Regions from separate parts of the Streptomyces sp. NPDC058289 genome, predicted to be linked through region 3. Evidence: riboswitches for the same ligand, from Rfam matches in the RefSeq annotation. Region 3 holds a riboswitch; each other region holds the start of a gene.
What was found. A riboswitch is a leader RNA that binds a small molecule or an ion and turns the genes downstream of it on or off. The one in region 3 is predicted to bind thiamine pyrophosphate.

Region 1 (10,183 bases), on a different contig from region 3:
GAGCGCTACGAGTACGTCCCTCATCGGCTTCTGCGTCACCGCGTCCGCGACATCGCATCCGGCGTTGAAGGAGAGTTGATGGCCGTGATCCACGAGAACGTCTCGGACTCGATCGCTTGCGAGCGCTGGATGGAGCTGGCCTACATCCGTGACGCGTCCGGCCGCGAGTTCACCACCGCGATCCACAACATCGATCCGGTCAGCCGACAGGCGTGACCCTCCACAGGGGTGTTGGTTTCGGGCGGCGGTCAGTCGCTGAGTCGTGGGGTGTGTGTAGCGATCTGATGCGCCCGTTGTCGGGCTGGGCGGCTTGTGGGTGCCCGAGGTCGGGGTGGGCCTTGTGGAGTTTGGTTGCGCTTCTCTGATCGGGTCGTCCATGTCTCTCTGACCCGGCCGTTCTTTTGGGGTTTTCCGGCCGCCACGGAAGGACGATGAGGCTGACGGAAAACCCCAAACCTCTCGACGCTTCCGGCCGGCCCGGATCCCGTAAACCCCTACCCATCAGGCCCCCCGCACGCGCAGGGCCCCGTACCGCCCCCTCAGAACGCCGGGCGTTCCGGGTCCAGGGTTGCTCGGCCCTCCACCGGGGAGGAGGGTTCTGCGAAGCGGCGTTGGGGGATGCGGCCCGCGCGGTGGGCCAGGCGGCCCGCCGAGACCGCGTTCCGCATGGCCGCGGCCATCAGGACGGGGAGCTGTGCCCGGGTCACCGCCGAGGCGAGCATGACCGCCGCGCAGCCCAGTTCCATGGCCAGGGCCACGTCCGAGGCGGTTCCGGCGCCCGCGTCGAGGATGACCGGGACCCCGGCCCGCTCGGTGATCAGCTCGAAGTTGTGCGGGTTGCGGATGCCCATGCCGGAGCCGATCGGGGACCCGAGCGGCATGATCGCCGCGCAGCCCACGTCCTCCAGTTTGCGGGCGAGGACCGGGTCGTCGTTCGTGTACGGGAGGACCGTGAAGCCCTCGTCGACCAGGATCTCCGCGGCGTCGAGCAGCTCGACCCCGTCCGGGAGGAGGGTGCGTTCGTCCGCGACGACCTCCAGTTTGATCCAGTCCGTGCCGAGGGCCTCCCGGGCCAGCCGGGCCGTCAGTACGGCCTCGCCGGCCGTGAAGCAGCCCGCGGTGTTGGGGAGCACCGCGATGCCGAGGCGGTTCAGGACGGACAGGACCGAGCCCTGCACCGTCGGGTCGAGGCGCCGCATCGCGACCGTGGTGAGTTCCGTGCCGGACGCGACCAGCGCCCGTTCCAGGATGTCCAGGCTCGGAGCCCCGCCCGTGCCCATGATCAGGCGCGAGGAGAAGGTCCGGCCGCCCAGGGTGAAGAGGTCGTCCGCCATGGTCCTCAGCCTCCCTGCACTGCGGTGAGGACCTCGACGCGGTCGCCGTCGGTCACGGAGGTGTAGGGCCACTGGCCGCGCGGCACCACGGTCTCGTTGAGGGCGGCCGCGACCCCCTTGGTGGCTTCGGTCAGGGTGGCGACCACCGTGGCGAGCATGGTCCCGTCCGCGATCTCGCGCGGTTCGCCGTTGACGGAAATGGTCATGCGAACGACTCCTGTCGCGTGAGGGTGGACGTGAGGGTGGACGTGAGGGCGAAACGGCGTGGGGTGAAGGGGCGGGCGATCTCCGGCAGTTCGCCGGTGGTCAGCAGGTCCGCCATCACGTCCCCGGTCAGCGGCGTCAGCAGGACCCCGTTGCGGTAGTGCCCGGTGGCCAGGTGCAGGCCGGGGAGTTCGGTCGGGCCGAGGAGGGGGGCGTTGTCCGGCGACCCGGGGCGCAGCCCGGCCCGGGTCTCCACCAGGGGGAGTTCGGTGATCCCGGGCACCAGCTCGTGGGCGTCGCGCAGGAGTTCGTAGACCCCGCCCGCGGTGACGGTGGTGTCCCAGCCGAGTTCCTCGCTGGTGGCGCCGATGACGAGTTCGCCGTTCTCGCGGGGCACGAGATAGACGTGGCTGCCGCGCACCACGGCCCGTACGGTCCGCGACAGGAACGGGGCGTAGGACGACGGCACCGCGAGCCGCAGTACCTGACCCTTAACCGGCCGTACGGGCGCCACGGCCTCGGGCGGTACGCCGTCCAGCCGGCCGCTGAGCGAGCCCGCGGCCAGCACCACCTGGTCGGCGCGCAGCTCCGTACCGTCCGCGTCGTCGAGGACCGCGCCGCAGGCCCGGTCGGCGGCGGTCAGCAGTCGTGCCGCCCCGGCGCGGTGCAGGGTGACCCCGGCCCGTTCGCAGGCGGCCAGCAGGGCGGCCGCGAGGCGGCGGGGATCGACCTGGTGGTCGCCGTCCACGCGCAGGCCGCCGCGTACGCCCGGGGCCAGCATCGGTTCCAGGCGGCGGCACTCGCGGCCGGTCAGCCAGTCGGACTCCAGGCCGCAGCGGCGCTGGAGGGCGTGCAGTTCGCGCAGGTGCAGCCGGTCGTCGGCGTCGAGGGCGACGGCGAGGGTGCCGCAGGCGCGGTAGCCGATGTCCATGCCGCCGCTGGCTTCGGCGAGCTCTGCGGCGAACTCCGGGTAGCGGGCGGCGGAGGCGAGGTTGAGTCCGAGCAGGGTCTCCTCGCCGTAGTGCAGCTCGGTGACGGCGGCCAGCATGCCGGCCGCGACCTGGGCGGCGCCGCCGCCGGGGGCCGGATCGGCCAGCGCGGTGCGCAGCCCGCGCCGGGCCGCCCGCCAGGCGGTGACCAGGCCGATGATGCCGCCCCCGATGACGAGGACGTCGTGGCCGGGACTCCGGCCGTTCCGATATGAATGCATGGGCGTCCAGCCCCTCCCTTCGCCGGCATGACCCGGATCAGGTTCGTACGGTCGGAGGCCGGCCAGCCTCCCTCTCAGCCCGGTGCGCCCGGACTCCCGCGATAGGTTCGGTGCCAGAGTAACGCCGAGGCCGACGGCCGGTAAGGCTGCCTCCCCGGCGGCGCTGCCCGCCCGGATCCCGGCAGGTGGCCATCCACTATTCCTGACGGACCGTCAGTTGATTAGGCTGGGCCGCGTGAGCGAGCAGACGCAACAGCAGACGCAGCAGGCGGAAGACACTCGGCGCGGCGTGGTGATCGTCGGCGCCGGGATGGCCGGGGTCCAGACCGCGGTCGCCCTCCGGGAACAGGGCTGGACCGGCCCCGTCACCCTGCTGGGAGCCGAACCCCACCAGCCCTACGACCGGCCCCCGCTGTCCAAGGCGGTGCTCCTCGGCAAGGCGGAGGACTCCGCCTTCGACGTCGACTTCGAGGAGCTCGGCATCGAGCTCCGGCTGGGGGTCGAGGTCACCGGACTGCGGGCCGCCGACCGAGAGGTCGACACCGAGGCGGGCCCGGTCCCGTACGAGGTCCTCGTGCTGGCGACCGGCGCCCTCCCGCTGACCCTGCCCGGCGCGGAGGGCGTCCCCGGGGTGCACCTGCTGCGCACCCTGGACGACGCGGCCCGGCTGCGGCCCGTCCTGGCGGCCGGCTCGGCGGTGGTGGTGGTCGGGGCCGGCTGGATCGGCGCGGAATTCGCCACGGCCGCCCGCGAGGCGGGCTGCGCGGTGACCGTGGTCGAGGCGGCCGACCGGGTGCTGGCGGGCGCGCTGCCCGCGGAGGTGGCCGAGTCGATGGGGCGCTGGTACGCCCAGGCGGGCGCCGAGCTGCTGACCGGCGCGCGGGTGGCTTCCGTGGAGCCGGGCCGGGTCCTGCTGGCCGACGGGCGGGCGCTGCCGGCCGGGGCGGTGGTGGTGGGCATCGGCGCCCGGCCGGCCACCGGATGGCTGGCCGGGTCCGGCGTGGAGCTCGGCCCGGACGGAGCGGTCACCGCCGACGAGCGGCTGCGCACCTCGGTGCCCGGGGTGTACGCGGTGGGGGACTGCGCCTCGTTCCCGTCGGGCCGCTACCGGGCCCGGCTGCTGGTGCACCACTGGGACAACGCGCTCCAGGGGCCGCGGGTGGTGGCGGCGGACATCGTGGCCGGGGGCTCCGGGGAGCAGGTCTACGACCCGGTCCCGTACTTCTGGTCGGAGCAGTTCGGCCGCTTCGTGCAGTACGCGGGCCACCACGGCGACGCGGACGCACTGCTGTGGCGCGGCGACCCGGCGGCCGACACCTGGTCGGTGTGCTGGCTGCGGGAGGGGCGGCTCGTTGCGGTCCTCGCGGTGGGCCGCCCGCGCGACCTGGCCCAGGGCCGCCGCCTCATCGAGTCGGGCACGCCCGTGGACCCGGCGAAGGTCGCGGACCCGGCGATCGCGCTGAAGTCGACGGTCGTCTGACCCGGCGGGGCGCGGGCCGGGAGCGGTCCGGCCGGGCCCGGTCCGGCCGGGACCGGGCCCCGCGGGTGGAAGTCCCCTGCACGCCCTTCGCCCGTTCCCCGGGCTCCGCCCGGACCCGTCCCGGGGCTTCGCCCCGTTCCCCGTTCCCCGGGCTCTGCCCGGACCCGGCCGTGGATCGGGCCTGCTCGGTGCTTGGTTCAGGGCCCGTCGCGGGTCCGTCGCGGCCTCGTTCGGACCCCGTTCGGGCCCGTTCCCGGAGGCGTTCGCGCCCCGGACGGGGTCGCTCGGGTACCGGCAGTCAGTCCGAGATGGCAGGCTTGTGCTCGTGACCGAGATTGACGCAAAGATCGATGCCCTTGTTCCCGCCTGGCTGTACCTCCCCGACATCGCGGAGATGCTCGACATCGAAGTGACCAAGGTTCGCCAGCTGGTCAAGGAGGGTCAGCTGCTCGCGGTGCGCCGCGGCGAGAACCGCTCCCTCCAGGTCCCCGCGGCCTTCATCGACGGAGACAAGATCGTCAAGGGCCTGGTCGGCCTGCTGACCGTGCTCCGCGACGACCGCTTCACCGACGCGGAGATCCTGGAGTGGCTCTTCACCGCCGACGAGACCCTGCCCGGCACCCCCGTGCAGGCGCTGAGCGAGAATCGCGGCACGGAGGTGAAGCGCCGCGCTCAGGCGCTCGCCCTCTGACCTGACTCCGCCTCGAGCGCGGTGTGCGGACCCCGGCCGGGGCCCGCACACCGCGTCCGTACGTACGACACACCACCCGGGGGTACCCATGTCCGCCATCGCCGCCCAGCTGTCCGATGCCCGGCTCTACCTGTGCACGGACGCCCGCAAGCGGCAGGGCGACCTCCCCGAGTTCCTGGACGCCGTCCTCGCCGGCGGGGTGGACATCGTCCAGCTCCGCGACAAGGGCATGGAGGCGGGCGAGGAGCTGGAGCACCTCCAGGTCTTCGCCGAAGCGGCCCGCCGCCACGGCAAGCTGCTCGCCGTCAACGACCGGGCCGACGTCGCGCACGCCATCGGCTCGGACGTGCTGCACCTCGGGCAGGGCGACATCCCGGTGCCCGCCGCCCGCACCATCCTGGGCCAAGGGGTCCTCATCGGCCGCTCCTGCCACTCCGAGGCGGAGGTCGACGCGGCCGTCGCCGAGACCGGCGTGGACTACTTCTGCACCGGCCCCTGCTGGCCCACCCCCACCAAGCCCGGCCGGTTCGCCCCCGGCCTCGGCCTCGTCCGGCACGCGGCCTCCCTCGCCCAGGACCGGCCGTGGTTCGCCATCGGCGGGATCGACGCGGGGAACCTGGACGAAGTACTGGACGCCGGCGCCTCCCGCGTCGTGGTCGTACGGGCCCTCACCGAGGCCTCCGACCCCGGCGCCGCCGCCGCTGACCTCGCCAAGCGGGTCCGCGCCCGGCTCGGCTAGCGGGCCCCGGGCGGCCCCGGCCGCCCGCGCCGCGCCACCCCGGCGTCTCATTTCTGCGTCCAATCCGTGGACAACGCTTCGATGGACACCGGACCGCGTCTAACCTCCCCGTATGGCCCTTGGTACCTCTTCCACCTGGTCGGACCGTGCACACACGGTCCGCGACCTCATCGCGTCCGGGCGCTCGTACTCCTTCGAGTTCTGGGCCCCCAAGACGGAGAAGGGCGAGCGCAACCTCTGGAACGCGCTCCGCCGGGTCGAGGCCGTGGCCCCGAGCTTCGTCTCCGTCACCTACGGGGCAGGCGGATCCACCCGCGGCGGTACCGTCCGGGCCACCGAGCAGATCGCCGCGGACACCACGCTGACCCCGGTCGCGCACCTCACCGCCGTCGACCACTCGATCGCCGAGCTGCGCAACGTCATCGGGCAGTTCGCCGACGCCGGCATCCGCAACATGCTCGTCGTGCGCGGAGACCCGCCGGGCAATCCCATGGGCGAGTGGGTGCCGCACCCCGAGGGCGTGCACTACGCGGCCGACCTGGTCCGGCTGGTCAAGGAGTCCGGCGACTTCTGCGTCGGCGTCGCGGCCTTCCCGGAGATGCACCCGCGCTCCACGGACTGGGACACGGACATCCGGCACTTCGTGGACAAGTGCCGCGCGGGCGCCGACTATGCGATCACACAGATGTTCTTCGATCCGGAGCACTACCTCCGGATGCGCGACAGCGTCGAGAAGGCGGGCTGCGACACCCCGATCATCCCCGAGGTCATGCCTGTTGTGAACATCAAGCAGCTCGACCGGCTCCCGCAACTCAGCAACGCAATCTTCCCTGCGGCTGTGAAAGAGCGCATGCTCGCGGTCAAGGACGACGCAGCCGCTGTACGCTCCATTGGCATCGAGTTCGCCACGGAGTTCTGCGCGCGGCTGCTGTCCGAGGGTGTCCCGGGGCTGCACTTCATCACGCTGAACAATTCCACGGCGACTCTCGAGATCTACGAGAACTTGGGCCTGCACCAGCGGGCCTGATCGGCCGGCCCCGTTCCCCACGGACGGGCGGCCGTACCGAGAAGGGCCCCGCATGGGAATGACGGTCCTCTACATCGCGTTCGGTTTCGTCGCGCTGTGGCTGCTTGCCGAGGTCCTGATGCAGTACAAGGCCCGGTTGCGCTGGCGCCTGCTCGCCTTCGCCGGCTTCGTCGGCGTGGTCGCCGGTGTCGTGCTGCCGTCGGTGCTCGTCATCGGGGCCGGCGCCGTCGCGTTCGCGATCGGCCAGACGCTGGTGACCCTCTCCTTCCGCAAGGGCTTCGTGTCCGGCTGGTCGCTGCGCCGGGGCAAGGCCCCCGAGCCCGAGCTCCCGCAGGGCCGGCGCCGCCGGGCCGGGGCCGGAGCGCGTCCGGAGCCGTCCCTGGAGGTGACGGCCCTGGAGTACGGGCCCGACCCGGCCGAGGACGAGGACTCCGACGAGGAAGTCGGTGCGTTCACCGCGGGGGCAGTGCGCCAGCAGGTCCAGGGGTTCTACCCCGCGCAGCCTCCCGCCGACGCCGGTTCGTACGGCGCCCCCGGCGAGACCAGCGCCTTCGCCTCCCCGTTCACGCCGTTCGTTCCGGCCGAGCAGGACGCCCACCAGTACGCGGCGTACTACGACCCGCAGACCCAGGGCGGCTACGACTACACCACCGGCTATCCGGTCCCCGGCGAGCAGCAGGTCTACGCCGCCTACTCGGATCCGTACATCGGCACCGGCGGAGCCGTCGCCCCGCAGCAGCCGTACGGTTACGAGGCCCCGTACGGCGGCTACGCCCCGGACCCGTACGCGACCGGGCAGCAGGAGCAGTACTCCATGGACACCCCGCCCGGCGGGGTCTGGGTCCCGCAGCAGCGCGACGTGAACCAGCCCTACCCGGCGGAGGAGCCGCAGCAGCAGCCGTACCCGTATCCGTACCAGGGCACGGGTGAGTACGAGCAGTACCGCTACTAGCCGCCCAGCCGCCCAGCCGCCCCGGCGGGTCAGCGGGAGCCGCGGAAGTCCGCGCCCTCCACGATCAGCCCGGCCACCAGGGCCCCCGTCATCCCGGCGTGCGCCAGCCCGCCGCCCGGGTGTGCCCAGCCGCCGGCCAGGTACAGCCCGGGTACGCCGGTGGTGTTCGCCGGGTGCAGCAGCCTTCCCCCGGCGCCGGCCAGCGAGGGCGCGGGCACCCGGCCGTCCACCGAACCCGTGTTCGCGCCGACTTCGGCCGGGGTGCGCAGCTCGTGCCACAGCAGCCGCTCCCGCAGCCCGGGGACGGCCCGCACGGCCGCCGTGAGCAGGTCCTCGGCGGTCGGAGCGGGCGCCGCCGGGTCGGTCACCACGGCGTGCACGGTGATCGCTTCGTGCTCGGCGTCCGGCCGGGTGGCCGGGTCGTCGGGGCGCAGCACCGTGACGGGCCCCAGCAGCGTCCGGTGCACGGCGTCGGCGTCCCGGGCGCCGCGCAGGGCGGCGAAGAGGGTGTACCAGCGGGCGGGTTCCGTGCCGACCGGCGCGGCGTCCGGGGTGGCCGGCATCTTCACGAGCCGGGGGTCGGCCGCGCAGACCACGTGGTCGGCCGTCACCTCGGTGCCGTCGGCCAGGCGCAGCCCGGCAGCCCGGCCGCCCTGTACGAGCACCTCCCGTACCGCCGCGCCGAACTCGAAGGCGACCTTGCGCTCCAGGCACCGCTCGTACACGGCGGTGGCCAGCTCCCGGACCCCGCCGCGCACGTACCAGCTGCCGAAGGTCTGCTCCATGTAGGGCAGCACCGTCGCGGAGGCGGGTGCGGTCGCCGGATCGACCCCGTACGCCCGGACGCGCGCGGTGAGCAGCTCGTCGAAGCCGTCGCCGCCGAGCTCGCGGGCGGCGACCTCGGCCAGGGTCGGCGGCCGGCGGCGCAGCAGCCCGCTCCCGCGCAGGGCGGGGTACGGATCGCGGCCCAGGGCCGACCGGTCCTGCTTCAGCGGCTCCTCCAGGAGCGGCCGGCGGGTGGCGTCCCAGGCGTCCCGGGCACGGCCCAGGACCGCGCTCCAGCGGTCCCCGGAGCCGGGTCCGAAGGCCGCGTCGACGGCGGCGGCCGCGCCGCCGTGCGAGCCGCCCGGGAAGGTGAGCGTGCGGCCGTCCGGGAGGACGTAGCGGACGGCGGGGTCGATCTGGACCAGCTCCGCGCATTCCTCCAGGGGGCGCTTGCCGGTCTTGACGAACAGATCGCGGTAGACGGCGGGCAGGTGCACCAGGCCGGGGCCGGTGTCGAAGACGAAGCCGTCGCGGGCGTACCGGCCGACGGCTCCGCCGTAGGTCGCCCCGCGCTCGTACACCGTCACCTGATGCCCTGCGACGGCCAGCCGTGCCGCCGTCGCCATCGCGCCCATCCCGGCGCCGATCACCGCAATTCGTGCCATGCCGCTGAGCCTATCGAGCGACGCGGGCGACCTCTGCGGCGAGTCTCTTCTCCTCGCGGCGCTGGGCGCGGCGGCGCAGGAAGCGGCGGATCTTGGCCCAGAGGTAGATCAGCAGGGCGAGCCCGATGATCAGCAGGACGGCGCAGATGATCGCGGCGGCCTCGGGATTGAACATCGCGAAGGTGACGATCCCGCCCACGCCGAGGTCCTCGGCGGTGCTCATGACGACGTTGCTGAACGGCTCGGGCGAGGTGTTGATCGCCATGCGCGTGCCGGCTTTGACGAAATGGCTGGCCAGGGCGGTGGTGCCGCCGACCGCGCCGGCGGTGATGTCGGAGAGCGAGCCGCTCTGTCCGGCCAGCAGTGCGCCGACCACCGCTCCGGACACCGGGCGGATCACGGTGTGGACGGTGTCCCAGAGGGAGTCCACGTACGGAATCTTGTCGGCGACCGCCTCGCACAGGAAGAGGGTGGCGGCCACGATCAGCACGTCGGTGCGTTGCAGGGAGGCGGGGACCTCGTCGGTCATGCCGGTCCTGCCGAAGATGCCGAGCAGGAGGACCACGGCGTATGCGTTGATCCCACTGGCCCAGCCGCTGGTGAAGACCAGGGGGAGCACACTCATCTGATCATCATGTCCCAGAAGACGTGATCCGGCGCGAAAACAGTGAGGGGACGGCCGCCTTCCGGCGGCCGTCCCCTCACCCGAGTCTGTCGTGGGGCCTACTGCCCCTGTTCGTCACGGCGGCGCTGCCACCGTTCCTCGATACGGGTCATCATCGACCGACGCTGCCGGTTCTGCCCTTGGGGCGAACCGCCTGCACTACCGGAGGCGGGCTGCTCACCAGGCTTGGGTGCCTTGCGCCAACCGGTGACCACGAGCACCGTACAGCCCAGCATGACGAGGAATCCCACCACGCTGATCCACAGTACGTTCGGCACGATCACACCGGTCATGAGGAGCGCGATACCCACCACAATGCCTGCGACTGCCTGGTAGACCCGTCGCCGGGTGTACGTGCGCAGTCCGCTTCCCTCAAGCGCTGTAGCGAATTTGGGATCTTCGGCGTACAGCGCTCGCTCCATCTGCTCGAGCATTCGCTGCTCGTGCTCCGA
Region 2 (10,183 bases), on a different contig from region 3:
GGCGCACCCCTCGGTGTCCTGTGCGCCGTCGGGGCGGGCGCCCTCAGCGCCGTGGCCCTGCGCGATCACGGCGGGCTCCAAGTCCCGCTCGGCCCGCTGACCGCCCCCGCCGCCGCTTTGGTGGCCCTGTGCGCGGCCGCCACCCTGCTCACCTCCGCGGTCGAGGTCCACCAGGCCCGGGCCGCCGACCGCGAGACCCTGACCGGGCTCGGCGCCCCGGGCAAGGTCCTCCGTACGGCCGCGACCGTACGGGCCACCGCGCTGGTGGCGGTGTGCCTGCCGCTCAGCTGGGGTGTGTCACAGCTGACGTCGCTGGCATTGACCCGCTGAGGCGGGCAGCCCTTAGGGTGGGCCGAATGGTCAACCCCTACATCGAGTCCGATACCGAGATCGAGACCCTCGCCGAATTCGACCGGGTCGTGGCCCGCGGTTCGCTCAGCGGGTACCGGATCCAGTCGGTCAACCTGCTGGAGCGGACCTTCGCCCTGCTGTCCGCCGACACCTCGTCCGCGGTCTTCTTGGGCTGCGCGATGGAACCGGACGCCTCGGTCAAGGTGCGCGCGGACGGCGCCCTGGTCTTCCCGCCCGTCCCCGACCTGCCCTTCAACCCGTACCGGGGCCTGCTCTACACGGCCGAGGAGCTCTTCGCCGGGCTGTCAGCCGGCTACGAGGCCACCCCGGACGCCGAGGCTTACGCCTGGTTGCAGGAGACCAAAGCGGACGGGGACATCTACTCCTCGATGCTGCGGTCCATCCACGACGACGCCATCTCCGACGCCCTCGACGAGCACCTCGCCGGCGCCCGCGTGGTCGGTGTGATGGGCGGCCACGCCATGGCCCGCGGCGGCGACGCCTACCGGGGCGCGGCCGAACTCGGCCGGACCCTGACCCGCTCCGGGCTGACCGTGGCCACCGGCGGCGGCCCCGGCGCGATGGAGGCGGCCAACCTCGGCGCGTACCTCGCCCCGGCCCCCGACGAGGCCCTGCCCGAAGCCCTGCGGATGCTGGCCAAGGCCCCGTCCTTCACCCCGTCCGTCTCCGACTGGGCGCGCGCGGCCTTCGCCGTACGGGAACGCTGGCCGGCGGTCACGGGCGGCGACTCGGTGGGCATCCCGACCTGGTTTTACGGGCACGAGCCGCCGAACCCCTTCGCCGGGCACATCGCGAAGTACTTCGCGAACGCCACCCGGGAGGACGGGCTGCTCGCCCGGTCCAACGCGGGCGTGGTGTTCCTGCCGGGCGCGGCGGGCACGGTCCAGGAGATATTCGACAACGCGACGCCCAATTACTACGCGTCCCGGGGCGAGCCCACCCCGATGGTCCTCGTCGACCGCGCCCACTGGACCGAACGGCTGCCCGCCTGGCCGCTGCTCCAGGCGCTGGCCCTCGGCCGGGCGATGGAGTCCCGGATCGCCCTGGTCGACTCGGTGTCCGAGGTCCCGGCGGCCCTCGCCGCAATGAGCTGACCTCGACGACCTGACCCGGTCAGGCAACTTCTCTCGCCTTTTCCACGTCTGGAAGAGGTACGCACTACGTAAAACCTGCCAGACGTGAACGGAGCCCTCGGGTGCTCATAGGCCTGCTCACCGCCATCGCGGCGTCCATCTGCTACGGCACGGGATCCGTCCTGCAAGCCGTGGGCTCACGGCGGGCGGCCCGGATGTCGCCGGCCGCCGCGGGGGTCACCCAGCACGGCGGCCCGAACCTCACCTCCACGGCGAAGGCCGCGATGACCTGGGAGTTCATCGTCGGCACGATCCTGGACTTCGTGGGCTTCGGCCTGGGCGCCCTGGCCGCCCGGCTCCTGCCGCTCTTCCTCTCTCAGACCGTCATCAGCGCCAACCTGGTGATCACGGCCGTGCTGAGCGTGAAGATGCTCGGCATCCGGCTGACCCGGAAGGAATGGACCTCCATCGGGGTCGTCTGCGCGGCCCTGGTCCTGCTGGCGACGGCCGCGGGCCACGAGGGCGGCCACTACGCTCCGGCCGCCACGCACTGGTGGCTCCTTGCGGTGACCGTGCTGATCATCGTGGGCGGCACGGTGGCGGTACGTTTCCTCGGCGCCCGGGCCGCGATCCTGGCGGGCCTGCTGTCGGGTCTGGCGTTCGGCGCGCTGGGCGTCGGGGTCCGCATCCTGAACGGCGTGGAGCCGTTCTCGCTCCCCTCCCTCCTCTCCGACCCGGCCCTGTACGCCATCGTCCTGGCGGGGGTCGGCGGCATGTACCTGCACACCGTGGCGCTCCAGATCGGCTCGGTGAACGGCGCCACCGCCGCCCTGGTGGTCGGTGAAACCGTGCTCCCCGGAGCGATCGGCGTGCTCTGGCTGGGCGACGCGTCCCGCCCCGGCATGGCCTGGCTGGCAGTCCTCGGCTTCGTCCTGGCGGTGACCGGCGCGGTCGCAGTCGCCTGGTACGGCAACCACGAGGGCACGGAGACCCAGTCTCCCGACCCGGAGCCCGACAAATCCAGCCTCGCCGGCGTTTGAGGGCGCAGCGGGGACTCGGCCCCGCGCAGCGGCAAAGGGCGCAGCGGCCCTACTCCCCCGCCAGCACGACCACCTCGGCCGGGGCGAACGTCACCGCAACCCGGTCCCCGACCGCCGGCGCCCCGGCCAAGTCACACTCCGCCTCCAACACCGGCCCCACCCCAGGCCGCAGCAGCAGCGCGACATGCGTCCCCCGAAAGGTCCGCGACACCACCTCGCACCCCAGCCCCCCCTCGGGTGACAGCACGACCCCCGCAGGCCGGATCAGCACCCGATGATCCCCCTCCGGTGACCCGGCCGGAACCGGAACCTTGCCCCACGGGGTCACGGCCACTCCGGCCGAAAGCGCAGCAGGCACCACGTTCTCGAAGCCCAGGAACCGCGCGACGAACTCCGACGCCGGCCGCTGCCACACCTCCAGCGGGGTCCCCGCCTGCGCGATCCGCCCGTCCCGCATGACGACCACCCGGTCGGCCAGCGCGAACGCCTCGCCCTGGTCGTGCGTGACGGCCAGCACGGTCGTGCCGAGCCGCGAGAACAGCCCCTGCAGCTCCACCACGAGCCGCTCCCGCAGCCCGCGGTCCAGCTGCCCGAGCGGCTCGTCCAGCATCAGCAGCCGCGGCGAAGGCGCGAGCGCCCGCGCCAGCGCGACCCGCTGCTGCTCGCCGCCGGACAGCGAGGCCACCGCCCGGCCCTGCGCCCCGGGGAGCCCGACCAGCTCCAGGAGCTCGGTGACCCGGACCTCGGAGGACTGCTTCGAAGCACCCCGCATCCGCAGGCCGAAGGCGACGTTCCCGCCCACGTCCCGGTGCGGAAACAGCTGGTGGTCCTGGAACATCAGGCCCACCCCCCGCCGGTGTACGGGCACTGCGGCCTGGTCGGCGCCGCCCAGCAGCACCCTCCCGCCGGCGACGGGTTGGAGCCCGGCCACCACCCGGAGCAGGGTGGACTTGCCGCTCCCGCTCGGCCCGAGCACGCACACGATCTCGTGCTCGGCGACGGCCAGGTCCACGGCGTCCACGACCGCGCGCTCACCGAAGCGGACCGACACCCCTTCCAGCTGAAGCAGGGTCATCAGAATTCTCCGGAGGTCTTGTCGGGTCGCAGTCGCTCCAGCGCCAGCAGGGACACCGCGCACACCAGCATCAGGATCGTGCTCAGGGCCATCGCCTGCCCGTAGTTCATCTCCCCGGCCCGGCCCAGCAGCCGCGCCACGGCGACCGGCAGCGTCGGATGGTCGGGCCGCGCGATGAAGACGGTCGCCCCGAACTCCCCGAGGGACACGGCGAAGGCGAAGCCCGCCGCGATCAGCAGGGCCCGCCGCACCATCGGCAGGTCCACCTCCCGCCAGGCCCGCAGCGGTGAGGCGCCGAGCACGGCGGCGGCCTCCCGCAGCCGCCCGTCCACCGCGCGCAGCACCGGCAGCATGGTCCGTACGACGAAGGGAACGCCCACCAGCGCCTGCGCCAGCGGCACCAGGATCCACGAGGTCCGCAGGTCCAGCGGCGGCTTGTCGAGGGTGATGAGGAAGCCGAAGCCGACGGTCACGGCCGACACCCCCAGCGGGAGCATCAGCAGCGCGTCGAAGCCCCGTACGAAGCGGCCCGCGCGCCGGGTCAGCGCCGCGGCCGCGAGCCCGCCGACGACCAGCGCGATGGCGGTGGCGGCGAGCGCGTACTGCAGGGAGTTCCAGATCGCCTCCAGCGGCGGCACCAGGAAGGTACCGCCGCCGGCGCCGACTTCCTGGAGCGCCCGGTAGAAGCCGAACCCGTACCCGCCGGGGGCGTCGAGCGAACGTTCGACGAGCACGGCGAGCGGCGCCACGATCAGGAGCGCCACCGTGAGCAGCACCCCGCCGAGCAGGGTGCGCTGGGCCCCGCCGCGCGGCCGGTGCGTGGTCCGCCCCGGGTCCACCAGCCGCAGTGCGGTCTCCCGCTTGCGCACGGTCCAGGCGTGCACGCCGAGGATCGCTCCGATGGCCGCGAACTGCACCATCGTCAGCACGGCGGCCGTCGGCAGGTCCAGGAGCTGCGCGGTCTGCCGGTAGACCTCCACCTCCAGGGTGGAGTACGCGGGCCCGCCCAGGATCTGCACGACGCCGAAGGAGGAGAACGTGAACAGGAACACCATTAGCGAGGCGGCCGCGACGGCCGGGCCCAGCGCGGGCAGCGTCACGCGCCGCCAGGCGGCGAACCGCCCGGCGCCCAACACCCGGGCGGCCTCCTCCTGGCGCGGGTCCAGCTGCGCCCACAGCCCGCCGACCGTGCGGATGACGACGGCGTAGTTGAAGAAGACGTGCGCGAGCAGGATCGCCCAGACGGTCGTGTCGAGGCGGATCCCCCACACCTCGTCCAGCAGACCGTTCCGCCCGACGAGCGCGAGGAACGCGGTGCCGACCACGACGGTCGGCAGCACGAACGGCACCGTCACGAGCGCCCGCAGCAGCTGTTTGCCGGGGAACTCGAAGCGCGCGAAGACGTACGCGCCGGGGAGCGCGATCAGGAGCGTGAGCGCCGTGGACGCGAGCGCCTGCCAGGTGGTGAACCAGAGCACGTCGCCGATGTCGGGCCGGGCCAGCACCTCGCCGATCCGGCCGAACTGCCAGCCGTCGTCCGTCTTGAGCCCGCGCCCGACGATCGCGGCGACGGGGTACGCGAAGAACAGCCCGAAGAAGACGAGCGGCACGGCCATCAGACCGAGCCTGACGGCCGTGGCCCGCCCGCTCTCCTTCGGAACCCTGCTCACTCGTCCTACTTCACGACGAGGGCGGACCAAGCCTTGACCCACTGGTCACGGTTCTTGGCGATGGCCTCCGGGGCGACCGTCTCGGGCTTCTCGATGACCACGCCGTGCTTGGTGAACAGCTCCGGCAGCGCCGCGTCCTTGGCCACCGGGTTCACGAACATCTGGAGCGGCATGTCCTCCTGGAACTTCTTGGAGATCAGGAAGTCCAGGAGCGCCTTGCCGCCCTCCTCGTTCTTCGCCCCCTTGAGCAGACCCGCGAACTCGGTCTGCCGGAAGCACGTGCCCGTCGCGACGCCCGTCGGGGCCTCGGCCGGCTGCGGCTCGCCGTAGAGGACCTCGACCGGCGGGCTGGAGGCGTAGGAGACGACCAGCGGGCGGTCGCCCTTGGCCTTCTTGCCGCCGGCCGAGCCGGAGAAGCGCTCGTTGTAGGCCTGCTCCCAGCCGTCGACGACCTCGACGCCGTTCGCCTTGAGCTTGCTCCAGTAGTCCTTCCAGCCCGCGTCCCCGTACTTGCCGACGGAGGCGAGGAGGAAGCCGAGGCCGGGCGAGGAGGTCGCGGCGTTCTCGGTGACCAGCAGGTTCTTGTACTCCGGCTTGATCAGGTCGTCCAGCGTCTGCGGCGGGGCGAGCTTCTTGTCGGCGAAGTAGGCCTTGTCGTAGTTCACGCAGATGTCGCCGGAGTCCACGGGGGTGACCCGGTGCTCCTTGTCGAGCACGAACTCGGGCTTCACGCCGGCCAGCCCCTTGGCCTCGTACGGCGTGAAGATGCCGTTGTCGAGGGCACGGGAGAGGAGCGTGTTGTCCACGCCGAAGAACACGTCGCCGCGCGGGGATCCCTTGGTGAGGATCTCCTGGTTCAGCGCCGCGCCCGCGTCACCGGACTTCAGGACCTTGACGGTGTAGCCGCTCTGCTGCTCGAACTCCTTGAGGACCGAGTCGGTCACGTTGAAGGAGTCGTGCGAGACGAGGGTGATCGTCTTGGACTTCGGGGCGTCGCTCGCCCCGGCGGACTTGTCCTTGGCGTCGCCGCCGCCGCATGCGCTGAGCGTGGTGACGCCGAGCGCGGCAGCGAGCGCGACACCCGCCATCTTCTTGGTGGTGCTCATTGGTGCATTCCTCCTGGGATGTCCAGGAGAAGACGCGGCCCTGCCCGGCGCTCTGTGGAGCGGACGCCGGGCAGGGCGCAACAGCTTGAGTGATGACCGAACTTCCTACCCCGAATGACCGGGGCGAGGTTCAGAGGGTCTGCGGTGACGGATACCGCACTCTCAGCGCTGTGGCGCTCCCCTGTCGGAATATGAAATTGGTTTCGGCCACAGGGTACCCCGCGGCCGAAAGCACACCTCAACCGGCGAAAATCAGCGCTCCGAGGCGGCGAGCTGGCCGCACGCGCCGTCGATCTCCTGACCGCGGGTGTCGCGGACGGTCACCGGCACGCCGTGGCGGGCGATGGCGTCCACGAAGGCCTTCTCGTCCTCGGGCCGCGAGGCGGTCCACTTCGAGCCCGGAGTCGGGTTCAGCGGGATCAGGTTGACGTGCACGCGCTTGCCCTTGAGCAGCTTGCCGAGCAGGTCACCGCGCCAGGCCTGGTCGTTGATGTCGCGGATCAGGGCGTACTCGATGGAGATCCGGCGGCCGGACTTCTCCGCGTACTCCCAGGCCGCGCCGAGCACCTCGCGGACGTTCCAGCGGGTGTTCACGGGGACCAGGGTGTCGCGCAGCTCGTCGTCCGGGGCGTGCAGGGAGACGGCCAGGCGGCACTTGAAGCCCTCGTCGGCGAAGCGGAGCATCGCCGGGACCAGGCCCACGGTGGAGACGGTGATACCGCGCTGGGACAGGCCCAGGCCGTCGGGCTCCGGGTCGGTGAGGCGGCGGATGGCGCCGACGACGCGGTTGTAGTTGGCGAGCGGCTCGCCCATGCCCATGAAGACGATGTTCGACAGCCGGGCGGGCCCGCCGGGGACCTCGCCGTCGCGCAGGGCGCGCATGCCGTCGACGATCTGGTGCACGATCTCGGCCGTCGACAGGTTCCGGTCGAGACCGGCCTGGCCGGTGGCGCAGAACGGGCAGTTCATGCCGCAGCCGGCCTGCGAGGAGATGCACATGGTGACCCGGTCCGGGTAGCGCATCAGCACGGACTCGACGAGCGTGCCGTCGTGCAGCTTCCACAGGGTCTTGCGGGTGGTGTCGTCATCGCAGGAGATGTGGCGGATGACGTTCATCAGGTCCGGCAGCAGCTCCTGCTGGAGCTTCTCGCGGGACCCGGCGGGGATGTCGGTCCACTCGGCCGGGTCGTGGGCGTACCGGGCGAAGTAGTGCTGGGAGAGCTGCTTGGCCCGGAAGGGCTTCTCACCGATCGCGGCGACCGCCTCCCGGCGCTCCTCGGGGGTGAGGTCGGCGAGGTGCCGGGGCGGCTTCTTCGCTCCGCGAGGGGCGACGAAAGTGAGCTCTCCCGGGACAGGGCGGGCCATGGCAGGTACTCCTTGTAAGACGAAAGGCGCGCCGCAGAAGCAGCGCGCCTTCCAAGAGTAACCGCCCCGCCTGTACGGGCGCCTTTTCGCAGGTCAGCCGGTGCCGACGAACAGCGCCAGCAGCAGCCAGACCACCGGGGCCGTCGGAAGCAGGGAGTCCAGCCGGTCCATGATGCCGCCGTGACCCGGCAGCAGGGTGCCCATGTCCTTGATCCCGAGATCCCGCTTGATCATGGATTCCCCGAGGTCACCGAGCGTGGCGCTGACCGCGACGGCGAGGCCGAGCACGAGGCCCTGCCACCAGACGCCACCGTCGATCAGGAATTCCATGCACAGCGCGCCGGCCGCCATCGCGAAGGCCACCGCTCCGAGGAGCCCCTCGCGGGTCTTTCCGGGGCTGATGCGCGGGGCGAGCTTGGTCTTGCCGAAGCGCCACCCCACCGCGTAGGCGCCGGTGTCGCTGACCACGGTCAGGAGCAGGAAGGTGATCACCCGCTGCGGTCCGTCGTCGGCGGTGAGCAGCATCGCGACGAAGGTGGCCAGGAACGGTACGTAGAACGCCGCGAAGGCACCCGCCGTGACGTCCTTGAGGTAGTCCTCGGGCGGCTCGGTCATCCGCCAGACGAGGACGGCCAGCACCGTGAGCGCCATGGCCACCCAAGCACCCTCGGCACCGCGGACGTATCCGGCGATGACCATGGCCGCGCCGCCGATGGCGAGCGGGACCAGCGGGGCCTTGATGCCCTTCTTCTCCTGGAGCCGGGAGGTGAGCTCCCACAGGCCGACGACGACCGCCACGACGACGACGCCGACGAAGACCGCCTTGACGATGAGCAGCGAGGCGAAGATCACCGCGCCGAGACCCACTCCGACCCCTATGGCGGCACGCAGGTCCCGCCCGGCGCGCTTCTTCTGAGGCGGGGGCGAGGCGTCCTGCGGTGCCGGCGAAGGCGGGGTCGGCGGGGGGCTGGGCATGGGCTCCTGCGGCGGCGTCTCGGCGCGGAAAAGGGAGCCGCCGTCAGCGGCGGCCCCCCGATCGCGTGCATCCCGGTCGTCGAAGTCACGGCCGGCGGCATCGGGCACGATGGGCATGGGCCGAGTGTGCGGGCCCACCAGCGCATCGTAGGCGGGACCCGCCGGAACCGGCTCCGGCTGCCAGGAAGTGTCGTTCATCAGACTTCGAGGAGCTCGGCTTCCTTGTGCTTCAGGAGCTCGTCCACCTGCGCGACGTACTTCGCGGTGGTGTCGTCGAGCTCCTTCTCGGCGCGGCGCACCTCGTCCTCGCCGGCTTCCTTGTCCTTGACGAGCTTGTCGAGGGCGTCCTTCGCCTTGCGGCGAATGGCGCGGATCGACACCTTGGAGTCCTCGGCCTTGGTGCGCGCGACCTTGATGTACTCCTTGCGGCGGTCCTGCGTCAGCTCGGGGAAGGTCACCCGGATGATGCTGCCGTCGTTGCTGGGGTTGACGCCCAGGTCGGAGTCGCGGATGGCCGTCTCGATGTTGCGCAGGGCGCTCTTGTCGAACGGGGTCACGATCGCCATGCGCGGCTCGGGGACCGAGAAGGAGGCGAGCTGGTTGATGGGCGTGATGGCGCCGTAGTACTCCGCCACGATCTTGTTGAACATCGCCGGGTGCGCACGACCGGTGCGAATCGCGGCGAAGTCTTCCTTGGCGACGACGACGGCCTTTTCCATCTTCTCCTCGGCCTCGAGGAGGATCTCTTCGGTCACCACGTGCTCCTGCATGTCAGAAATGGATGGTTCAGGCGGACGGGGCCTGCTCAGGCCCGGGTGCCCTGGTCGCTCACGAGCGTGCCGATCTTCTCACCCTTGACGGCTCGCGCGATATTGCCCTCGGCGAGCATCTCGAAGACCAGGATCGGCAGCTTGTTGTCGCGGCACAGCGTGATGGCCGTGGCATCGGCGACCTTGAGGTCGCGCGACAGCACCTCGCTGTACTCCAGCGCGTCGAACTTCACCGCGTCCGGGTTCTTCTTGGGGTCGGAGTCGTAGACCCCGTCGACGCCGTTCTTGCCCATGAGAAGGGCTTCCGCGTCGATTTCCAGGGCGCGCTGGGCGGCCGTGGTGTCGGTGGAGAAGTAGGGCATGCCCATGCCGGCGCCGAAGATGACGACGCGGCCCTTCTCCAGGTGTCGCACGGCGCGGAGCGGGATGTACGGCTCGGCGACCTGGCCCATGGTGATGGCCGTCTGGACGCGGGAGTCGATGCCTTCCTTCTCCAGGAAGTCCTGGAGGGCAAGGCAGTTCATGACCGTGCCGAGCATGCCCATGTAGTCGGACCGGGCCCGGTCCATGCCGCGCTGCTGGAGTTCGGCGCCGCGGAAGAAGTTGCCGCCGCCGATCACCACGGCGATCTCCGCGCCGTCGCGGACCACCGCGGCGATCTCGCGGGCGATGGCGTGGACTACGTCGGGGTCGACGCCCAGTCCTCCGCCACCGGAGAAGGCCTCGCCCGACAGCTT
Region 3 (10,183 bases):
GATGGAGACTCCGCAGGCGAAGCCCGTGGCCGCGCTGTTGGGGTAGCCCGGAAGGCCGGAGACGTCGATCCAGGTGGGGACACCACCCACGGTGGTGGCCCGGCCCGCGAAGGTGTGACCGTTGCTGAGCGCGGCGTGGAAGTCCTCGGTGTTCGACGGCGCGAAGCTGTCGATGTCACTGCACGGACCGGTGGGACCAGTGGGACCGGTGGCACCGGTTGCGCCCGTGGCACCGGTTGCACCCGTGGCACCGGTAGCGCCCGCACCAGTAGCGCCCGTGGCACCCGTAGCGCCGGTGGCACCCGGGTAGCCGCGCGGCCCCGTCGGGCCCGTGGCTCCGGTCGCGCCCCGGGGGCCGGTCGCGCCCTTGGGTCCGCGCGGGCCCCGCGGGCCCACCTTGCAGTCGTCGCCGTGAGCCGCCGCCGGCGTGCCCGCGCTGTGGCGCTGGGACTTGCAGTGGTCCGGACCCCCAGGCGCCTCGGCCAGCGCGACCGCCGGAGTCGCCAGGCCCGCCAGCACCAGCGCCACCGAGGCGAGCGTGCCTCCCGCCAGCCAGCCGGCTCGTCGGGGCAACGGCCCCAGGTAGGTACGGGCCTTGTTGTCAGAACTCATGTACCGCTCCTCGCAGACACCGGATCGAATCGACCTGCGAAGTCCGGAAATACGACCGGGCTCCGCGGGCCATCCTGAGGACCCCGACTCCGCAAGTCCGATCGGCGCGCCCATCCGTAAGCGGAACGGCTCAGCACACACCGCCACTTGGCGGCCCGCCGCACGTCCACACGTGTCTGCGCCCCGGCGTGCAGCACAGGCACCGCCTCGAAGCCGCCCCGGGCCTGCTGCCGTGCCCCATGTTTCACGTGAAACACCCGTCTCCGTTTCACGTGAAACATCGGAGCGTGCGCCCTCTTAGCCGGCGGACCGGTCTCCGAGCCCCCGTCGGCGTTGCCCGACATCCGTCAGCACCGGCGAGCGCCAGGCGCCGTCCGGGTGGTACAGGTTCCGGCCCGGCTCCACGATCTCGTCGATCCGGTCGAGGGTCGCATCGTCGAGGACCAGCCCGGCGCCCTTCACCAGTGCTTCCAGCTGCTCCATGGTCCGCGGCCCGGTGATCACGGAGGTGACGGCGGGATGCGCCAGCGGGAAGGCCACCGCCAGCTCGGGCAACGTGCAGCCGATGGAGTCGGCGAGCTCCACCAGCTGCTCCACGGCCTCCAACTTCGCGACATTGCCCGGAACCGCGGGGTCGAAGCGGGCCGGAGTCAGCGCCGCACGCCCCGAGGTCATGTCGATGGCGCGGCCGAGCCGGTACTTCCCGCTCAGGAATCCGGACGCGAGCGGGCTCCAGGTCAGGACGCCCATCCCGTACCTCCGGGCCACCGGCAGCACACTGCTCTCGATCCCGCGTGCAAGGATCGAGTACGGCGGCTGCTCGGTCCGGAACCTCGGCAGAGCCCGCCGTTCGGCGACGTGGTGCGCCTCGACGATCTCCTCGGCCGGGAATGTGGAGCAGCCGAAGGCTCGTATCTTGCCGGCCCGGACCAGATCGCCGAGGACGGACAGGGTCTCCTCGACGTCCGTACCGTGATCCGGCCGGTGCACCTGGTAGAGGTCGATCCAGTCCGTGTCCAGTCGGCGCAGGCTGTCCTCGACGGCACGCACGATCCAGCGCCGGGAGTTCCCGCTGCGGTTGCGGCCCTCACCCATCTGGAAGTGCACCTTGGTCGCCAGCACGACGTCGTCCCGCCGGCCCTTCAGGGCCTTGCCCACGATCGTCTCGGACTCCCCGGCCGAGTACATGTCCGCGGTGTCCACGAAGTTGATCCCGTGGTCGAGCGCGGCGTGGATGATCCGCGCGCACTCCTCGTGATCCGGATTGCCCACCGCGCCGAACATCATCGTGCCGAGGCAGTGCGTGCTGACCTCTATGCCGGTCCCACCCAGAATTCGGTATCGCATGCTCATGAGCCCGCACTGTAGGAGCTGGAGCACACTCGAGGACAAGCCCCCGGCGAAGTCTCTTGTGGGTACCGGACGTACGGCGGCCCGGAGCGCGACCGGACTGAAGTCCGGCGGCACTCCGGGCCGCTTGGGTTTCACCGTCAGGTCACGGTGCTACTCGCACCGGGCCCACCGGCTCGGGGACTACCCGCGGTGCTTGTTGCCCTTCGGCACCGTGTGCATGGCGGCCGACTTCTTGGCCTGCGGCTTCTTGAGGAACATGTCCCTGGCGGCGACGCTCCGTGCGGGAGCGGTCAGGGGGCCGGGGACGACCTGGACCCAGGGGTGCTGATCCCCCATCGCCGCTGTCCCGCAGTCCAGGGACGGTGTGGGGTTGTCGACCTCGCAGAAGGTCTCCCAGACCTGTCCGGTGGTGGTCGAGATTTCGATGTTCGCCCCGTTGGCGTGCTCGTCGACGGCGATTCCGCACGCCACCCCGGACGGGTAGTTCGGGTTGCGCGTGGGGTTGGTCAAGTTGTGCCAGTCGAAGTTCGTGTTGGGGTTCCCGAGACCACGGATTCCGACGTACGCGATCCCGTTGATCATCACCGCTTTGATCTCGCGGGAAGAGCTGGGCTTGAAGTTGGCGATGGCGTTGCACTGGGAGACAGGACCGGTCGCACCCGTGGCACCGGTGGCGCCGGTCGCACCCGTGGCACCGGTGGCGCCGGTCGTACCCGTAGCGCCGGTCGGGCCCGTCGCACCCATGGCACCATCGGCACCCGTCGGGCCGGTCGCACCGTCGGCGCCCGTCGGGCCGGTCGGACCCGTGGCTCCGTCAACGCCCGTGGCACCCGTGGCACCCGTGGCACCCGTCGCACCATCAGCGCCCGTCGGGCCAGTCGGACCCGTGGCACCGTCAACACCCGTCGCGCCGGTCGCACCGTCGGCGCCCGTCGCGCCGGTCGCACCGTCGGCGCCCGTCGGGCCGGTCGGGCCGGTCGGGCCCGTGGCACCGTCAACGCCCGTGGCACCCGTCGCACCATCAGCGCCCGTGGCGCCCGTCGCACCATCAGCACCCGTCGGGCCCGTGGCACCGTCAACGCCCGTGGCACCCGCCGCACCATCAGCACCCGTGGCGCCGGTCGCACCGTCGGCGCCCGTCGCACCGGTCGCCCCCGTCGCACCGGTCACCCCCGTCGCGCCACCGCTGGGTCCCGTCGGCCCCGTCGGCCCCGTCGGGCCCGTCGGGCCGACCGGCGGGCACCCGTGGTCGTCGTGGTGGTGGTCGCGCCCCTCGTCGTCTCCCCAGCCGCCGCCGTCCCCGCCGTCGTCCCCGCCGCCGTCCGCGCCGCCCCGGTTCCAGTCCTGTGGCGGGCCGTCGTGCGGCTCGCAGTCCTCGCCTCCTCCTCCGCCCGACGGAGTGGTGGCTCTCACGGCCGTGGCCGTCGGCTTGACCGCCGCGACAACCGGGTTGGCCATGCCCACGAGTACGAGGGAAAGCGAGGCCAGGGCACCTCCCGCGAGCCAGGCGCGATTGCGGGGGACAGGACCAAGGCGGAGCTTGGTCTGGTGCTCACGACTCATCTGCAGCGCTCCTTAGGAACGGAATGCGAGCCGGAACGGGTACCGTCCCGGCTGCGAGTTCGAACGTCCTTGGGACTTACGGACGGAGCCGCTCAGATCTTGAGATCCCCGGGATATTTATCAGCACAACGGCTTATCAGACGCCTCCGAACGGATGCGCCCACACCCACCGGGTGGTAGCGCCACCGGCGTGCCGCCCACCCATCGTCAGCCGCACTCCCTAACGTCGCCCGCGATCCGTCCGACGAGAGGGTGCTGCGGTGAGGCCGACCATCTGTCTGAACATGATCGTCAAGAACGAGGCGCCGACGATCCGGAAGTGCCTGGAGTCGGTGCGCCCCCTGATCGACACCTGGGTGATCGTGGACACGGGCTCCACCGACGGCACCCAGGACGTCATCCGGGACTGCTTCGCCGACCTGCCCGGCACGCTCCACGAACGACCGTGGAAGGGTTTCGACGGCAGCCGCACCGAGGCGATCGAGCTCGCGCGCTCCAGCGCGGACTACCTGCTGTTCATCGACGGCGACGACGAAATGCAGATCCGGCCCGGGTTCCGCATGCCGGACCTCACGCTCGACGCGTACCAGGTGGCGCTGCACGACGGTCCGATCGTCCACTGGCGGCCGGCGCTGGTTTCCACCCGGCTGCCCTGGCGGTACGTGGGCGTGCTCCACGAGTACATCGACTGCGGCATCGAGTACGGCCGCGACGTGATCGAGGGCTTCAACATCCTCTCCGTCGGCGGTGGGGCCCGCCTCCGGGAAGAGGGCCAGCGGGCGAAGTACCTGCGCGATGCGGAAGTCCTCGCCGAAGGCCTCGCGAAGGAACCCGACAACACCCGTTACGCGTTCTACCTCGCCCAGAGCTGGCGCGACGCGGGGGAGCCGGAAAAGTCCCTCGAGGCCTACGACCGCCGGGTGGCCATGGGCGGCTGGGCCGAGGAGACCTACTGCGCGCAGCTCTACGCCGCACGGCTCGCGGTCACCCTCAACAGGCCGGCGGCCGAGGTGATGGACCGCTACCTCCGCGCACACGAGAGCCGCCCCTCGCGCGCCGAGGCCCTCGGCGACCTCGCCCGGCTCTGCCGTCTCGAAAGCCGTTGGCCCCTCGCCTACATGTTCGCCCGGCAGGCAGTACGGGTGCCGCCCCCGGACGACATCCTCTTCGTCGAGTTCGCTTGGCACGACTGGCGCGCACTCGACGAACTCGCGGTGGCCGCCTACTGGACCGGGGAGTACCAGGAGTCCTTGGACTGCTGCGAACTCCTGCTCCAGGACGGCAAGCTGCCCGACGACCAGCAGGACCGGGTCCTCGCGAACCTCGAGTTCGCAGGGCGCAAGCTGGGCGTGGGCTCCCGCGCCTTCGCCTGACCGGAGCGACCGGATTCCAGCCCCGGGCCGATGCCCCGGGCTGACACGACGTACAACGGCGGCCCGCGACTCCCCCCTCGGTGTCGCGGGCCGTCCGTGTGTGCCGGTGGCGGGAGGTCAGTCCGCCAGCGGCAGGTACACGCGGTTGCCCGCGGCCGCGAACTCGGCGGACTTCTCCGCCATGCCCGCCTCGATCTCCTCGGCGCCCAGGTCGCCGCCGTGCTGGCGGCGGATGTCCTGGGAGATCTTCATCGAGCAGAACTTCGGACCGCACATGGAGCAGAAGTGCGCGGTCTTGGCCGGCTCGGCCGGGAGGGTCTCGTCGTGGAACTCACGGGCCGTGTCCGGGTCGAGGGCCAGGTTGAACTGGTCCTCCCAGCGGAACTCGAACCGTGCGTCAGACAGGGCGTCGTCCCATTCCTGGGCGCCCGGGTGGCCCTTGGCCAGGTCCGCCGCGTGGGCCGCGATCTTGTACGTGATGACACCGGTCTTCACGTCGTCGCGGTTCGGCAGGCCCAGGTGCTCCTTGGGCGTGACGTAGCAGAGCATCGCGGTGCCCCACCAGGCGATCATCGCGGCGCCGATGCCCGAGGTGATGTGGTCGTACGCGGGCGCGACGTCGGTGGTCAGCGGGCCGAGCGTGTAGAACGGCGCCTCCTCGCAGATCTCCTGCTGAAGGTCGATGTTCTCCTTGATCTTGTGCATCGGGACGTGCCCGGGGCCCTCGATCATCGTCTGCACGTTGTGGCGCTTGGCGATCGTGTTCAGCTCGCCCAGCGTCTTCAGCTCCGCGAACTGCGCCGCGTCGTTGGCGTCCGCGATGGAACCGGGGCGCAGGCCGTCACCCAGGGAGTACGTGACGTCGTACGCCGCGAGGATCTCGCAGAGCTCCTCGAAGTTCGTGTAGAGGAAGTTCTCCTTGTGGTGCGCCAGGCACCAGGCGGCCATGATCGAGCCGCCGCGCGAGACGATGCCGGTCTTGCGGCGCGCGGTCAGCGGCACGTACGACAGCAGCACGCCGGCGTGGACCGTCATGTAGTCGACGCCCTGCTCGGCCTGCTCGATGACCGTGTCCTTGTAGATCTCCCAGGTCAGGTCCTCGGCGCGGCCGTCGACCTTCTCCAGCGCCTGGTACAGCGGCACGGTGCCGATCGGCACGGGAGAGTTGCGCAGCACCCACTCGCGGGTGGTGTGGATGTTGCGGCCGGTCGAGAGGTCCATGACCGTGTCGGCGCCCCACTTGGTCGCCCAGGTCATCTTGTCCACCTCCTCCTCGATCGAGGAGGTGACCGCGGAGTTGCCGATGTTGGCGTTGACCTTCACCAGGAACCGCTTGCCGATGATCATCGGCTCGATCTCGGGGTGGTTCACGTTGACCGGCATGACCGCGCGACCTGCGGCGATCTCCTCGCGGACGACCTCGGGGGAGACGTTCTCACGGATCGCGACGTACTCCATCTCCGGGGTGATCTCGCCCCGGCGGGCGTACGCGAGCTGCGTGACCGCGGCGCCGCCACGGCCACGGCGGGGCTGGCGCGGACGACCCGGGAAGACCGCGTCGAGGTTCTTGAGACCACCGCGCGGCGAGGTGTGCTTGATGCCGTCGTCCTCGGGGCGCACGGGGCGGCCCGCGTACTCCTCGGTGTCGCCGCGGCTGATGATCCAGTTCTCGCGCAGCGGCGGCAGGCCCCGGCGCACGTCGGTCTCGATCTGCGGGTCGGTGTACGGGCCGGACGTGTCGTAGAGCGTCACGTCCTTGCCGTTGGTGAGGTGGACCTGGCGAACCGGCACCCGGATGTCGGGGCGGGAGCCCGCCACGTACCCCTTGTGCCAGCCCGGCTGGCGCTCGGTCTGGCCGTCGGCGTCCTGGCTGACGGCAGGCGTGCGTGCGTCCTGAATGGTCATGAGACCTAATCTCCCTACGCCGGCATTACCCGGTAACAGGTTCGGCGGTCGACGCAGCCTCCTCCCGTACGCATATTCGAATGCGAACGGTGATCAGCGCCCTCTCAGCCCGGTGCTCCGAGCTCCCGCGTTGTGCAAAGTAGCCCCCACGCTAGCGTCATGTGTGGCGTGCTGAACAGTGGGCCCCCTCATCTGTTGCGATGATCAGTCAGTGACGTCCTCGCCGCAGCCCCCCACCGAACCCACGGATCCCGCTGGTCACGCCGGCCACGCAGGCCACACGCACGCGGACCCCGGTCACTCGCCCGCCCCCTCTTCCGGACACTCCCACGGCCATGCGCACAGCCACGGCCCGGCGGCCCCCGTCTCGAAGCACCTGCGCAAGGTGATCGCGGCCGTCCTGATCCCCTTCGCCACCGCCGTCGTGATCGGCATGGTGGTGCTCTGGCCCGGCGCCGCGCCGGGCCACGAGCGCACCGGGGTCGGCTTCGACCGGCAGACCCAGCAGGGCACGGTCGTCGCCCTCCAGAACGTCGACTGCAAATCCGTGAACGCCGCGCAGGTGCCGCCCACCGGCGACACCTCCACCCCCGAGGGGCGCGAGGCCCTGGCCGCGCAGAACGGCGAGTGCAAGAAGGCCACGATCAAGGTCGGCAGCGGCCCCGACAAGGGCCGCGAGTTCGTCGAGATCGTCCAGCCGGGCGCACCACGGCAGTTGACGGACGGCCAGGACGTGGTGGTCGCCTACGCCCCGGACGCGCCCCGGGACCTCCAGTACTCCGTGATCGACGTGAACCGCAAGCTGCCGATGGCCCTGCTCGCCGGCATCTTCGCCCTTTCGGTCGTCCTCGTCGGGCGGATGCGCGGGCTGTTCGCGCTCATCGCACTCGTCGTCAGCTTCGGCGTGCTGACCCTCTTCATCCTCCCGGCGATCCTGCAGGGGTCGAATCCGCTGGTCGTGGCCGTGGTCGGGGCCAGCGCGATCATGCTGATCGCGCTCTACATGTGCCACGGGCTGACGGCCCGCACTTCCGTCGCGGTCCTCGGCACCATCATCTCGCTGCTGCTGATCGGCCTGTTGGGCTCGCTGTTCATCGACTGGGCGTTCCTCAGCGGCAACACGGACGACAACACCGGGCTGATCCACGGGCTCTACCCGAACATCGACATGAGCGGTTTGCTGCTTGCGGGTGTCATCATCGGATCGCTCGGCGTACTCGACGACGTGACCGTCACTCAGACCTCGGCGGTCTGGGAACTCCACCAGGCCGACCCGGCGATGGGCCCGCGCGGGCTCTACCGGGCGGGTATCCGCATCGGGCGGGACCACATCGCCTCGGTCGTCAACACGCTGGTACTGGCTTACGCGGGCGCGGCGTTGCCCCTGCTCCTGCTGTTCTCGATCGCGAACAGCAGCATGGGGTCGGTGGCCAACAGCGAGCTGGTCGCGGAAGAGATCGTACGAACCCTCGTGGGCTCGATCGGACTGGTCGCCTCGGTACCCGTGACGACGGCCCTGGCCGCGCTGGTGGTGTCCGCGGACCGCGCGGAATCCCCGGCGGCCACAGCGGCCTCGGGGCCGCTCCGCGGCGGCCGGGGCCGGCGACGCAAGCGCTGAAAGGCGGACCGGCGGGCGCGAGGGGTCAGTTCGCGCAGGCGGCCGGTCGCGAGGAACGGCAAGGTGGAGCGCTCAGCGCGTCGGCACGCTGAGCCGTGGTGCGTAGCTGCGGTGGTGCAGGTGGTGCCGTCATGCAGGTATTGCCGTCATGCAGGTGGTGCCGTCATGCAGGTTGATCCGGATGGTGCGTTGACGATTGCCGGCACACCCTGGTCAGCAGGCGTCCGGCCGGGCTCGCGTCAGCCCGCGTTCTGCTCGTTCTGCTGCGACTCCGCGAGGATCTTGTCGAGCGCCTCGTCGAGGTTCTCCTCGAAGTCCCCGAGGTTGCGCTCCTGGCCGAGCGGAACGATCCGGTCGGTACGGTCGAGGAACGCCACCAGCGGCGCCGCGCTCGCACGGAAGAGAGCCCGGTCTGCACCTACTTGCAGCCGGATGTGGACATCGGACAGTTCCTCCGGATCGGTCGGGGCGATGTGGACATCACCGTCACCGCACGGCTTGTTGATGCCATCGAGAAGGAGCTCCCGGCCGAACGCCCAGGTCACGGGCGCATCTCCGGGAAGGTGGAAGGTCAGACGGACTGCGTAGGGGTCACGAGCGTCGTACCGGAGTTCCACCGGGATCCGGAACGAGAGCTCCTCGGAAACGAGGAAACTCATCATGACCTCTGCCTGTACCGACTCGCGCATTGCCTACCCCGCTGTAGTGGAAGTGGCCAGGAATGATCCCCCAAGGCCCTCTTGACAAGAGTGGTGGAAGCGCTAGCAGATCACAAGGAGTGAGTTTTCAGATACTGATAGAGAACGAGAGGGTGCTCAACAGCGCGCCTACTTCACTCCGTAGCCGATCGACCGCATACAGCAATCGATGTTCTTGGTGCAGAGGAAGAGAAATCGCCATCGTTGCGGCGGTGTCGCCGGCCGTGATGGGGATGGCAGCGCACACCGTGCCCAGGGCGTATTCCTGCCGCTCGGTCACCGGCTGCATCCGCTCCATGGAGCCGATCCGCTGCTCCAGAGCCCGGAGATCCCGCACGGTGTAGGGGGTGATGGCCTCGACCGGGTGACGGTCGTAGTAGTCCTTGCGCGCCTTCTCGTCGAGCTGGCCGAGCAGGCACTGCCCGATGGCGTGCGCGTGGCCGGTCTCGCGGAAATCGGCCCACTCTTCGCAGGCCGGGTTCGCCGGGGTGTCCGAGACGCCCACGACCTCGATTTCACCCTCGCGGTAGACGGCGAAGTAGACGGGGGCCCCGACCGCGTCGCGGAAGTGCGCGAGGGAGTCGAGGATCATGCTGCGACGTTTCTGCTGAAGCCCGCCACCGGCCAGGCGGCCCGCGGCGTCCCCCAGGACGAAGACTCCGCTCTCCCGTCGCAGATAGCCCTCGTGCGTCAGGGTGCGCAGCAGGTGGTACGCGGTGGGAAGCGGGAGCCCGGCCTCGCGCGCCAGTTGTTTCGCCGGGGCTCCCTCACTATGGGAACCCACTGCTTCGAGCAGCCTCAGCGCCCGCTGCACCGAACCGATCAGAGTCGGCACACCGGCATTGTGAACCGAAGACAAAGCTCACCCCCAGGCGTGGCGGCGAGCCTTGGGGGGGCCCGCCCTGCGGGGGCCGCCCCCGCGTGTGCCGTGACTCCTGGGGGTCGTGCTCGGTGGCTGTCATAAAGAACCGCAGGTCAGAGCGGTAGTACCAGCGTTCGGTGCCCAGGGAACGGCACAGATTGCCACTCTATCCGCCGATTCCCGGGCTGTGAGCGGTTTA

Region 1: another riboswitch for thiamine pyrophosphate. It lies ahead of thiO (glycine oxidase ThiO); the one in region 3 lies ahead of thiC (phosphomethylpyrimidine synthase ThiC).
Region 2: another riboswitch for thiamine pyrophosphate. It lies ahead of ACFVX6_RS28955 (thiamine ABC transporter substrate binding subunit); the one in region 3 lies ahead of thiC (phosphomethylpyrimidine synthase ThiC).

Annotation. Positions count from the first base shown of each region.
Region 1 is NZ_JBHVYI010000056.1:30,394-40,576, reverse strand. Features, by position in the region: gene ACFVX6_RS26315 (hypothetical protein) at 1-216, shown strand, start outside; gene ACFVX6_RS26320 (hypothetical protein) at 1-2, shown strand, start outside; gene ACFVX6_RS26310 (thiazole synthase) at 540-1,334, opposite strand; gene thiS (sulfur carrier protein ThiS) at 1,340-1,540, opposite strand; gene thiO (glycine oxidase ThiO) at 1,537-2,748, opposite strand; TPP riboswitch at 2,746-2,858, opposite strand; gene ACFVX6_RS26295 (NAD(P)/FAD-dependent oxidoreductase) at 3,059-4,228, shown strand; gene ACFVX6_RS26290 (Rv2175c family DNA-binding protein) at 4,554-4,919, shown strand; gene thiE (thiamine phosphate synthase) at 5,008-5,658, shown strand; gene metF (methylenetetrahydrofolate reductase [NAD(P)H]) at 5,771-6,685, shown strand; gene ACFVX6_RS26275 (hypothetical protein) at 6,738-7,637, shown strand; gene ACFVX6_RS26270 (phytoene desaturase family protein) at 7,667-9,067, opposite strand; gene ACFVX6_RS26265 (DUF4126 domain-containing protein) at 9,078-9,692, opposite strand; gene ACFVX6_RS26260 (DUF3040 domain-containing protein) at 9,791-10,183, opposite strand, start outside.
Region 2 is NZ_JBHVYI010000068.1:3,065-13,247, reverse strand. Features, by position in the region: gene ACFVX6_RS28980 (hypothetical protein) at 1-330, shown strand, start outside; gene ACFVX6_RS28975 (LOG family protein) at 357-1,466, shown strand; gene ACFVX6_RS28970 (hypothetical protein) at 1,568-2,485, shown strand; gene ACFVX6_RS28965 (ABC transporter ATP-binding protein) at 2,535-3,560, opposite strand; gene ACFVX6_RS28960 (ABC transporter permease) at 3,560-5,176, opposite strand; gene ACFVX6_RS28955 (thiamine ABC transporter substrate binding subunit) at 5,236-6,336, opposite strand; TPP riboswitch at 6,421-6,529, opposite strand; gene rlmN (23S rRNA (adenine(2503)-C(2))-methyltransferase RlmN) at 6,589-7,701, opposite strand; gene ACFVX6_RS28945 (phosphatidate cytidylyltransferase) at 7,795-8,874, opposite strand; gene frr (ribosome recycling factor) at 8,874-9,431, opposite strand; gene pyrH (UMP kinase) at 9,482-10,183, opposite strand, start outside.
Region 3 is NZ_JBHVYI010000014.1:70,292-80,474, reverse strand. Features, by position in the region: gene ACFVX6_RS09935 (hypothetical protein) at 1-612, opposite strand, end outside; gene ACFVX6_RS09930 (aldo/keto reductase) at 910-1,959, opposite strand; gene ACFVX6_RS09925 (hypothetical protein) at 2,146-3,528, opposite strand; gene ACFVX6_RS09920 (glycosyltransferase) at 3,789-4,901, shown strand; gene thiC (phosphomethylpyrimidine synthase ThiC) at 5,019-6,806, opposite strand; TPP riboswitch at 6,801-6,945, opposite strand; gene ACFVX6_RS09910 (YibE/F family protein) at 7,018-8,424, shown strand; gene ACFVX6_RS09905 (SsgA family sporulation/cell division regulator) at 8,664-9,113, opposite strand; gene ACFVX6_RS09900 (IclR family transcriptional regulator) at 9,211-9,948, opposite strand.